DNA from 2 places in the Luteimonas sp. Soil_C_5 genome. Region 1 is predicted to be linked to the other one. Evidence: riboswitches for the same ligand, from Rfam matches in the RefSeq annotation. Region 1 holds a riboswitch; the other holds the start of a gene.
The links. A riboswitch is a leader RNA that binds a small molecule or an ion and turns the genes downstream of it on or off. The one in region 1 is predicted to bind cobalamin.
Positions count from the first base shown of each region.

Region 2: another riboswitch for cobalamin. It lies ahead of btuB (TonB-dependent vitamin B12 receptor); the one in region 1 lies ahead of metE (5-methyltetrahydropteroyltriglutamate--homocysteine S-methyltransferase).

Region 1 is NZ_JBDGKA010000004.1:256,462-262,169, forward strand. It holds gene AC3A5K_RS12960 (MetQ/NlpA family ABC transporter substrate-binding protein) at 213-1,019, shown strand; gene AC3A5K_RS12965 (hypothetical protein) at 1,037-1,405, shown strand; gene metE (5-methyltetrahydropteroyltriglutamate--homocysteine S-methyltransferase) at 1,541-3,835, opposite strand; cobalamin riboswitch at 4,035-4,271, opposite strand; gene AC3A5K_RS12975 (oxidoreductase-like domain-containing protein) at 4,318-4,482, opposite strand; gene AC3A5K_RS12980 (MipA/OmpV family protein) at 4,621-5,412, opposite strand; partial or broken gene AC3A5K_RS12985 (winged helix-turn-helix domain-containing protein) at 5,499-5,708, opposite strand, start outside.
Region 2 is NZ_JBDGKA010000001.1:879,307-885,014, forward strand. It holds gene AC3A5K_RS04225 (TMEM175 family protein) at 1-597, opposite strand, end outside; gene AC3A5K_RS04230 (GAF domain-containing protein) at 596-1,078, shown strand; gene AC3A5K_RS04235 (TfoX/Sxy family protein) at 1,075-1,446, shown strand; cobalamin riboswitch at 1,531-1,757, shown strand; gene btuB (TonB-dependent vitamin B12 receptor) at 1,886-3,769, shown strand; gene AC3A5K_RS04245 (cold-shock protein) at 3,837-4,043, opposite strand; gene AC3A5K_RS04250 (S-methyl-5'-thioinosine phosphorylase) at 4,141-4,896, opposite strand; gene AC3A5K_RS04255 (TonB-dependent receptor) at 5,297-5,708, shown strand, end outside.

The DNA.
Region 1 (5,708 bases):
GTGACGCTGGATTCGAGCGTGTGCGTCCGTCCGGGTCGCGGTCTTAGGAATCCCGCTCGCGCCCATCCCATCCTTCCAGCCCTGAAGGGTGCAATTTCCGGTGCGCAGGAAAGGAGCCACCACCCACCACCGCACACTGATTTCCACCTCCGCACTCGATCCCCACGCGCAGACCCCGATACTGGTCGGCCTCCCGCCTCACCGGATCCGCCATGGCCCGTCTGCTGCCCCGTCTCGCCACCGCCGCCCTGCTGCTGTCCGCCCTCGCCGGTTGCGGTGGCAGCGGATCCGGCGCCAACGGCGAACGCCTGACGATCGCCGCGACCGCGGTGCCGCATGCCGAGATCCTGGAGGTGGTGAAGCCGCTGCTCGCCGAGCAGGGCGTCGATCTGCAGGTGCGCATCTTCAACGACTACGTGCAGCCCAACGACCAGGTCGCGCAGGGCCAGATCGACGTCAACTATTTCCAGACCGAGCCCTATCTCGACGCCTACAACCGCGACCGCGGCACCGATCTGACGACGCTCGTCGGTGTGCACATCGAACCCTTCGGCGCGTACTCGCGTCGCTTCGACTCGCTGGACGCGGTGCCGGCCGGCGCCGACGTGGTGATTCCGAACGATCCCAGCAACAACAGCCGTGCGCTGATCCTGCTGCACCACAGCGGCGTGATCACGCTGCGCGATCCGGAAGACGCGATGGCCACGCTGCGCGACATCACGGCCAACCCGAAGAACCTGAAGTTCCGCGAGCTGGACGCCGCGATGCTGCCGCGCGTGCTCGACCAGGTGGACCTGGCGCTAATCAACACCAACTACGCGCTCGATGCCGGCCTCGATCCTGGCAAGGACGCGCTGGCGATCGAAGGCACCGATTCGCCGTACGTGAACTTCCTCGTCGGCCGCCCCGACAAGCGCGATGACCCGCGCGTGCAGAAGCTGATCGCCGCACTGACCAGCGAAGACGTGCGCGCCTTCATCCAGACGAAGTACGACGACGCGGTGATTCCGGCGTTCTGATCGAGCGCAGCCGACCCATGACCGCACACGACACGCCGCTGCAGACCATCACGGTCACGCGCGAGGCGGTGTGCTCGGCGGACGACCAGGCAGGCCCACTGACACTGGCGGTGCCGTTGTCAGGCACGGCATCGCTCTCGGCGCTTATCGATGCGGTGCTGGCGCAGGATTTCCTGCAGTTCTCGTCGTCGCATTCGATGATCATCGGGGTGGCATCCGGGGTGCCGCTCGTCCGCGTACACGCCGGTTTATTCCGCACGCGCGCCGAATTTCTGCTGTCGCCGAACGCGCGCGTGCGGGACTGCGTGCCGCACGGGCTGATCGATTTCAGATGGCGCGGCGTGATGTCCAGCCGGGCGCTCCCGGATGACGGCGACGCGGGCTGATCCAAGGGACGCGCGCGTCATCGCGGCAACGCATGATGGGTGACGCGTGCTGCGGCATCTGTGGCGTCTCTGCGCGCGATCCATCCAACGATGACGCCACCGCACGCCGGACGATCCGGCGTGCGGCGTTCCTGCCTATGCCGCCTGCGTCACCGGCGTCGTCCCGCGCATCCGCCGTGCGGCCTCCACCAGTGCCTGCAAGGCGGCCTGCGTTTCCGGCCAGCCGCGGGTCTTGAGGCCGCAGTCCGGATTGACCCACAGCTGCGCGGGTGGGATCAGTGCCGCGGCGCGTTCCAGCAGGCGGGTCATCTCGTCGACGTCGGGCACGCGTGGCGAGTGGATGTCGTAGACGCCGGGGCCGATGCCGTTGGGATAGCGGAAACGCACGAAGGCATCCAGCAGTTCCATGCGCGAGCGCGAGGTCTCGATCGAGATCACGTCGGCGTCCATCGCGGCGACGGCCTCGATGATGTCGTTGAACTCCGAGTAGCACATGTGCGTGTGGATCTGGGTGGTATCCGCCACACCCGATGCGCTGATGCGGAAGCTCTCGACGGCCCAGTCCAGGTACGCCGCCCAGTCCTCGCGACGCAGCGGCAGGCCTTCGCGCAGCGCCGGCTCGTCGATCTGGATCACGCCGATGCCGGCCGCTTCGAGATCCAGCACTTCGTCGCGCAGCGCGAGCGCGATCTGCCGGCAGGTGGCGGCGCGCGGCTGGTCGTCGCGGACGAAGGACCACTGCAGGATCGTCACCGGTCCGGTCAGCATGCCCTTCATCGGCCGCTCGGTCAGCGACTGCGCGTAGCGCGACCAGCGCACCGTCATCGGCGCGGGTCGCGCGACGTCGCCCCAGATCAGCGGCGGTTTCACGCAGCGCGAGCCGTAGCTCTGCACCCAGCCGAGCTTGGTGAAGGCGAAGCCGTCGAGCTGCTCGCCGAAGTACTCGACCATATCGTTGCGCTCGAACTCGCCGTGTACCAGCACGTCGAGGCCCAGCGCCTCCTGTGCGCGCACGCAGCGTTCGGTTTCGGCGGCGATGAAGGCGTCGTAATCGGCGTCGGCCAGCGTGCCGGACTTGTGCGCCGCGCGTGCCTCGCGCACTTCGTGGGTCTGCGGGAAGGAGCCGATCGTGGTGGTGGGGAACGCCGGCAGCGGACGCAAGGCGTCCTGCGCCGCACGCCGGATGTGGAACGGCGATGCGCGGCGCCCATCCCCGGGCGCGACCGCGGACACGCGCGCGGCGACATCATCGCGATGCACGCGCGGGGACCGGCGGCGGGCGTCCACATCGGCGCGCGCCTGCGCGAGGCGTGGTTCCGCCGCGTCCGCATCGGCCACGGCGTCGGCCAGCAGGCGTAGTTCGCCGAGCTTCTGCACCGCGAATGCGAGCCAGCTGCGCAGTTCGGCATCCAGCGCCTTCTCCTGCGCGAGGTCCACCGGCACGTGCAGCAGCGAACACGAGGGCGCGAGCTGCACCGGATCGGCGCCGCGCGCCTCCACGGCGTAGCGCGCGAGCACCAGCGCCTCGTCCAGTCGCGTACGCCAGATATTGCGGCCGTCGACGAGGCCCAGCGACAGCGTGTGACCGGCCGGCAATGCGCGCAGCACGGCATCGAGCTGCGCGCGGCCGCGCACCAGATCCACGTGCAGACCGTCGACCGGCAGCGATGCGGCGAGGTCGAGATTGTCGTCGAGCGCACCGAAGTAGGTCGCCAGCAGCAGCTTCGGCCGGGGGCTGCAGGCGAGCGCCGCGTAGGCGCGGCGATACGCGTCCCGCGTGGCGACGTCGAGATCCAGCACCAGCGCCGGCTCGTCGATCTGCACCCAGTCCGCGCCCGCGTCATGCAGCCTGCCCAGCAGTTCGGCATAGACCGGCAGCAGGCGCTCGAGCAGTGCGAAGCAATCGCTGCCATCGGTGGTCTTCGACAGCCACAGCAGCGTGACCGGACCGATCAGCACCGGCCGCGTTTCGATGCCGGCGGCTTTCGCTTCGAGATATTCGCGCACCGGCTTGTCGTCGCGCAGCGCGAAGGTCTGGCCGGCATGCAGCTCGGGGACGATGTAGTGGTAGTTGGTATCGAACCACTTGGTCATCTCGAGCGCGTGCAGATCGGTGCCGCCGCGTTGATGCCCGCGCGCGAGGGCGAAGTAGCCGGCCAGCGGATCGGCATCGGCCAGTGCGCGATAGCGATCGGGAATGGCATCGACGCAGAACGCCGCGTCGAGCACCTGGTCGTAAAGCGAGAAATCGTTGCTGGGTGGAACGTCCACACCCGCCTCGCGTTGCAGCGTCCAGTGCCGCAGACGCAGGGTGCGGGCGATGTCCTGCAACGCCGCGGCGTCCACGCCGCGCCAGTGGGCCTCGACCGCGCGCTTGAGTTCGCGGCGCGCGCCGATGCGGGGAAAACCGAGATTGCCGATCTGTGTCATGTGCTGTGCTCCTCAATGCGCTGGATGCTTGAGGCACGAAGGACCGCACGCCGCGACCCGGGGGCCACGGACAGCGCAGGCGACCTTCGCCCCCTCGGGCGAACCGGGCCTGCGCGCGGACATGCGGGATCGACCACGCGCTGCGTGGCACGACACCGATCACCTCCCCGCGGAGGTCCAGGTCGAACGTCCACGCGGTCATGCGCGGACGGCCAGGGCAGGTCTTCGGGCTCATGGACGGGCCACGTACGTGGCGGGCCTACTGTCCGTCGCTTCCCGGCCCGTGCGGGCGCCAGTGCGATGACGGAGGTCGTTTCCAATTACCGCTGCGGGGCAGCGCCGGAATTGCCACGGACGGACCGCGGCGCACCGGCTTCCCTTTTAATCCATCGCCATATCGCGATATAGAGATGGAACCAAGGCCCGGCGAAGGTACGCCGCGCGTGGGGACAGGTCAATACGGCCCGCGGCGGGCCGTCCGCTCAGCCGGCATCCGGATGGCGCAGGCGCCACGCGGCCAGCTGCTCGCGGTAGTACTGCAGCTCTTCGGCGTAGGTGTCATGCACGCAGACCGCGCAGCCGCTGTCGCAGCAGTCGCTGGGCAAGGGCGGCTCGGGCGGCAGCGGCTTCGGATCGGGGTCGGACACCGGCGACGGACTCGTCAAAGCGGGGGCGCCGATGATGCCGGGCCGGGCGCGGCGCGGCCAGCCGTCGCTGCGACGACGGTCAGCCAAGTGCCTACGCAGCACGGCAACCGGGGCCGGTCGCCGCGTGCGGACCGCGGGTCAGAAGCGATAGCTGACGCCGGCAAACAGCGAAGGCACGCCGTCGGCGCCGCGCTCCAGCAACGGGCTGTCCGTCAGCTCGTCGGGCAGCAGGCGATAGCTGGCGCCGCCGATGAAGCTCCAGCGTTCGCCGAGCGGACGCATGGCAGCCACGCTGACCGAGGGCACGACGGCCGAGCCGGGGTTGTAGCGGGTCACGCCGCGCGCGACTTCGGCATCCAGCGTGCCGAAGTAGTAGTTGGTCAGATCCTTCGACAGCCAGCGCACGCCGGCGCTGGGCAGCAGCGTCCAGGCGCCGGACCGCAGCATGTAGGTGTATTCGACGCCGAACTCGTGACCGCCGCTGGTATCGGTGACATCGGCCAGGGCCTGCACGCGCACGCGGCCGAAGCTGCCCGACCACGAGGCGCCGATGCCGGCATCGAGGCCATGGTCGCGATCGTCGAGCAGGCGCGCGTCGAGCCCGTTGCCGGCCAGGCCCGACGTGCTGAGATCGTCGATGTCGAAGCCGTCGAGACGCGCGGACACGAGCGCGTCGAGCTGGAACGCGCCGGTGTCGACCAGATGGATGCCGCCGGCGATACCGCGCAGGAACAGGCGCTCGCCTTCATACGCGAACGTCGGGAACGGCAGTACGCGTGCGCCTTCGCCGACATAGGGGCTGTCGGCCGCGGCGATGGCGATGCCGAGCGACCAGCCGGGCGGCTGGTCGGGCGGACCGGGGCGTTCATCGCGTGTCTGCGCCAGGGCGAGGCCCGGAACCAGAGCGAGCAGTACAAGAGTGGATTTCATCGGAGCGTCCAGGCACGGGGGAAAGGGGCAGCGCGTCGGGCGTCTCGCCCGGTCGCACCATACCGGCTCCGGGCGACACCTCGCGCTCACGTCGGTGGAATCTCGAAGCGGTAACCGACGCCATAGACCGAACGCACCCAGTCCTCGCCGCCCACGTCGCCGAGCTTGCGGCGCAGGTTCTTGACGTGACTGTCGACGGTGCGGTCGGTGACGATGCGATGGTCGGCGTAGAGACGGTCCATCAGCTGTTCGCGCGAATACACGCGTCCGGGCGATACGGCCAGCGTGCGCAGCAG
Region 2 (5,708 bases), on a different contig from region 1:
CAGCATCGCGCCGGCATCCTGGCGCAGCAGGCAGCGCTCCACCGGATCCAGTTCCAACACGTCGGCGCGCGCGAGCGCGTGCCGGTTGAGCAGTGCGATGACACTGCACATCGCCGCGAAACCGAGTCCGTAGATCACGTACAGGCTGCGGAACGCGCCGGCCCCGAAATCGATCGGCATCGGCGACGGCGCCCAACCCGCGGTCAGGAAATGCAGCGAGATGCCCATGATCAGGCGCAGCGGATAAACGTACAGCAGCGCCACCGCGATCAGTGCGAGTCCGAGCGTGGTCACGCGCGCATCGGCCAACCCGGTGCGGCGGCTGAAGCGATGGTGTGACGCCCAGAACATCGCCAGGATCGCGAAGCCGGCGATGAAGGCCGGTGCGCGCCGCAGGGCCTCGTGCAGCTCCGGCATGCTGGCCGGCATCGCGTCGAAGGACACGACCAGCAGCGTCACCGCGAACGCGAACGCGGCATCGACGAACGTCTCCAGGCGCGAGGCCTGCATTCCGCGGAGACGGAAGCCGTCGCCATCGCGCGGCAGGCCATCCAGCCGGTCTGGCCCCTGGGGGGCCGCTGCTACACTCCGCGACATGTTCACCTCATCTGCCCTGACCGGCACCAAGCCCGAACAGTATGCCGCGCTCGCCGCGCAGGCCCGCGGCCTGCTGCATGGCGAAACGGACCGGATCGCGAATGCGGCCAATCTTTCGGCCCTGGTCTACCACGCGCTGCCGGACCTCAACTGGGTCGGGTTCTATCTCTATGACGGCACCGAGCTGGTCGTCGGCCCGTTCCAGGGCCTGCCAGCCTGTGTGCGCATCCCGCTCGACAAGGGCGTCTGCGGCGCTGCGGCGCGCACCCGGCAGACCCAGCGCGTCGATGACGTGCATGCCTTCCCGGGCCATATCGCCTGCGACGGCGCGACCCGGTCGGAACTCGTCGTGCCGCTGTTCGACGGCGCAAAGCTGATCGGCGTGTTCGATCTCGACAGCCCCCTGCCCGCGCGCTTCGACGCCGACGACCAGACCGGGCTGGAAGCCATCGCCGCACTGTTCGTCGAGACGCTGCGGTGAGCCTGTCCGACCTGCGCAACATCGGCCCGAAATCCGCGGCCTGGTTGCGACAGGTGGGCGTGCGCACGCGTGAGGATCTCGAGGCCGCCGGACCACTGGACGCGTTCATGCGCGTGCGCCGCGCCGGCTTCAAGCCCAGCCTCAACCTGCTGTACTCGCTCGAGGGCGCCCTGCGCGGCTGTCACTGGCAGGATGTGCCCGAAGACCGGCGCCATGCACTGGTGCAGGCCGCCGAAGCAGCCATCGCGCAGTTGCCCGACCCGCGTGGCCGCCCCGCGGCGGGACCGGTGACGACGACCGTGCACCAGGCGCCGACCGATGCATCGGACGCGCCGCTCGATCGCCTGTTCGATCGCAACGACGACTGAGCCCTCGTCATGACGCATCGATGCGTCGCGTCGATGGCCACCCGCCTCTTGCGGCGCCCGGGTCCAACGCCGGCGGCTGACGTACAATCCCGCCTGCTTCGAGGTGATCCCCCGGCATTCGTCCGGCGGATTGAAACGGGAAGCCGGTGACGACGGTCGCAATGCGACCTCCATTCCGGCACTGCCCCCGCAACGGTAAGCGTGTACAAGGCGTCGCATCCGCCACTGTGCTCCGGCACGGGAAGGCGCGACGCCCGGGCCCCTGCGGCCCACGCGCGAGTCCGGAGACCGGCCCCGAAGTCCACTGATTGCGATGCGGCGGGCATTGCGGCGGCGTTCCGGGCACCTGGTGTCCGGACGGCAGCCGTGTCCGTCCTGCGCGATCTCCATGACCGAGCCGTCGCATGTGCGTGGGTGCACGTGCGCCAAGGAGACAGCAATGCCGTTCCGTACCCTGACCGTGGCGATCGTCGCCGCCCTTGTCTCGCCCGTCGTCGGCGCGGCGACTGCCGCCGATTCGCGCGAACTCGACACCGTGCTCGTCACCGCCAACCGCAGCGCAAGCACGCTCGGCGACACCATCGTGCCGGCCCAGGTCATCGACCGCGCCGAAATCGAACGCACCCAGGCGCGCGACCTGCCCGAACTGCTGCGCGGTCGCGCCGGCATCCAGATCGGCAACTCCGGTGGTCCAGGCAAGCAGACCTCGATCTTCATGCGCGGCAGCGAATCCGACCATGTGCTGGTGCTGGTCGATGGCGTGCGCATCGGTTCGGCGACCGCCGGCCTCGCCGCATTCCAGGACATTCCGGTCGACCAGATCGAGCGGGTCGAAATCGTCCGCGGTCCGCGCTCCAGCCTCTACGGCTCGGAAGCCATCGGCGGCGTCATCCAGATCTTCACCCGCCGCAACACCGGCGCGATCAGCCCGCACGCGCGCATCGGCGTGGGCAGCCATGACCTGCGCGAAGCCAGCGCCGGCATCGGTGGCCGCGCCGGCCGCGGCTGGTTCGGCGTCGATGCCGCATTCCAGCGCACCGACGGCATCGACGCCTGTCGGGGCCGCGGTCCATTGAACGGCGACTTCGGCGCCGGTTGCTCGGTCGACGAGCCCGACCGCGACGGCTACCGCAATCTGTCGCTCAATCTGCGTGGCGGGGTGGAACTCGCCGACGGTCTCAGCCTCGAAGGCAACGCGCTGCATGCCGACGCCTTCAACGAATATGACGGTGGCCCCTTCGGCGGCAACGAAGCCGACATCGTGCAGCAGGTCGTTGGCGGCAAGCTGACCTACGCCCCATCGGACGCTGTGCGTCTGACCGCGCAGGCCGGTCGCAACTACGACAAGGCAAAGAACTACTACCGCGACCAGGACACGCTGGAACGCAGCGACGTCAGCCGGTTCGACACCCGGCGCGACACCGCCTCGTTGCAGGCCGACATCGGCCTTGCGCCGATGCAGCGGTTTACGCTCGGCTTCGACTGGATGTCCGACAACGTCGAAAGCACGACCGATTACGCTTTGACCTCGCGCGACAACTTCGCCGTGTTCTCCGATTACACGGCACGCTTCGGTGCGCACCGCGTGCAGGCCGGTGTGCGTCACGACGACAACGAGCAGTTCGGTGGCCACACCACCGGCAGCCTCGGTTGGGGTCTGGACCTCGACCACGGCCTGCGTCTCAACGCCAGCGCCGCGACCAGCTTCAAGGCGCCGACGTTCAACGATCTCTACTTCCCGTGGGGCAGTGGCAATCCGGATCTCGAGCCCGAACGTGCGAAGACCGCCAACCTCGGCCTCGCGCAGTACGGCGACAACTGGAACTGGTCGATCAACGCGTTCGAAAGCCGCGTCGACGATCTGATCTTCCTCGACAGCAACTTCGTCCCGCAGAACATCCAGGAAGCCCGCATCCGCGGCGCCGAACTGACGTTCGCGACCACGCTCGCCGGCTTCGACCTGTCGACCGAACTGAGCCACGTCGATCCGCGCGACCGCAGCGACAACGCCAACAACGGCAACCTGCTCGCCCGTCGTGCGCGCAACAGCGGCCGTCTCGACATCGACCGCAGCTTCGGCGATTTCCGCATCGGCACCACGCTGCGCGCCAGCAGCAGCCGCTACGACAACGCCGCCAATACGGTGCGCGTCGCCGGCCACGGCACGCTGGACCTGCGCGCCGCGTGGGCGTTCAACCCCGACTGGACGCTGGAAGCCCGCGCGACCAACGTGTTCGACAAAAACTACGAGACCGTGAACTGGTATTACCAGCCGGGTCGCGAGTACGGTCTGGCGCTGCGCTGGTCGCCGGTCACGCGCTGACGCATCTCGATCGTCCACGAAAAAGCCCCGCATTCGCGGGGCTTTTTTGTTGTCAGGTATCGTCGACTCAGGCGGCGGGTGCAACCCCGCTGGCCTGGGCGCCCTTGGGCCCCTGGGTCACCTCGTAACTGACGCGCTGCCCCTCCTGCAGCGAACGGAAGCCCGTCGAGGTGATCGACGAGTAATGCACGAAGACGTCCGCGCTCCCGTCCTCGGGCGCAATGAAACCGAATCCCTTCGCATCGTTGAACCACTTCACTGTGCCGTATTGCATGAACGTCTGACCTCGTCTGGATACGTGATGGCCGACCGGGCATGCAAGGCGCCCGGCCGGCGTCCCGAGTATGCAAAGCAATCGCGACGCCGCGCAATCACCGGGCCAGCAGTGCGCGCAGCAGCAGCGGAATACCGGACGATGCAGCGGCGACATTGGCGAGCACGTCGTCGAACGTGATCACTTCGTCCACCTGCGGGCCGGCGCCGGCCGCCCAGTTGGCGACGATGGCCAGACACGCGTAATCGAGTTCCAGTTCGCGTGCCAGTCCGGCCTCGGGCATGCCGGTCATGCCCACGAGATCGCAGCCGTCCCGGCGCATCCGGGCGATTTCCGCACGGGTTTCCAGCCGCGGCCCCTGGGTCGCGCCATAACAACCGTCTCCCACAAGATCGACGCCGGCGGCGCGCGCAGCGTCGAGGACCTCGCGCCGGAGCCCGGGCGTATAGGGATCGCCGAAGTCGACATGCAGGACATCGGTGCCCGGCTCCTCGCAGAACGTCGACACCCGGCCCCAGGTGTAGTCGATCAACTGGTCCGGACAGGCCAGCACCCGCGGACCGAACCGTTCGGTGATGCCGCCGACCGTATTCAGGGCCAGCACCCGCTTCGCACCCAGCGCCTGCAGCGCCGACAGGTTGGCGCGGTAGTTCACCTGGTGCGGCGGGACCGAATGGCCCTCGCCATGACGCGCGAGGAACGCGACGCGCCTGCCGTCCAATGTGCCGACACGCACCGGCCCCGACAACGCGCCGTATCGCGTGACCGGCTGGTGCGGTTCGACGTCCTGCAGATCGGCCAGTTGGTAGAGGCCGGTGCCGCCGATCACGGCGAAATCGATATCGAGAGTCATGAGGGGTCGCGGGTGCTGTGGACTAGCGTCCATTGTCCGATGTGCAGGCGTCCGAGGCACGTTTTCGCGCAAAACCGCGCACACGATCCTCATGACCTGCCTGGGACCGCGTTGATGGTCACTTCGCAGAGACTCGTCATTCAGCTTTCAAGGCCTATCCATCAGCCCCGCTCCCTGACAAACCCAACGTCCTCCGCATTCATAAAATTCTTTACCACAAAGTCGGGTAACCCTCTTTACAAGCGGAAATCGTTGATCAATCTTTCGTAAACCTAGCGTTAGTTTTTCGTTCAGAAACGTCGACGCATCACAGAAATGCGCGGGCGTACTGCAGACGGTAGGGGGCGTCCGAGCCGGAATCGGCCGGAATCAACATTTCCCTCAGTTGGAAACCCGAAACATGACTCGTCGAGTCCATCGTTCACTGACCAAGCAGCTCAAGTACAGCGCTCTGACCATCGCGCTGGGGATGTGTGTCGCAGGCGGCGCGCACGCGCAGCGCGCCGTGGGATCGATTTTCGGCAACGGAGAGCCAGGCGCGACCATCACCATCCAGAACCCGCAGACGGGTCTGAGCCGTTCGATCACGGCCGCCAACGATGGCCGTTTCAGCTTTGCCCAGTTGCCGGCCGGTCGATATGTGGTCACCAGTGATGGCCAGCGTCGCGAAGTCGAGGTCAAGATCGGCACGGGTTCGCAGGTGGCCTTCACCGGCCCCGCCAGCAGCGGCAGCGCGACCGACCTCGGCACGGTCGAGGTACGGGGCACACGCGCCTTCAATCCGATCGATGTGTCGTCGGTCGAGTCGAATG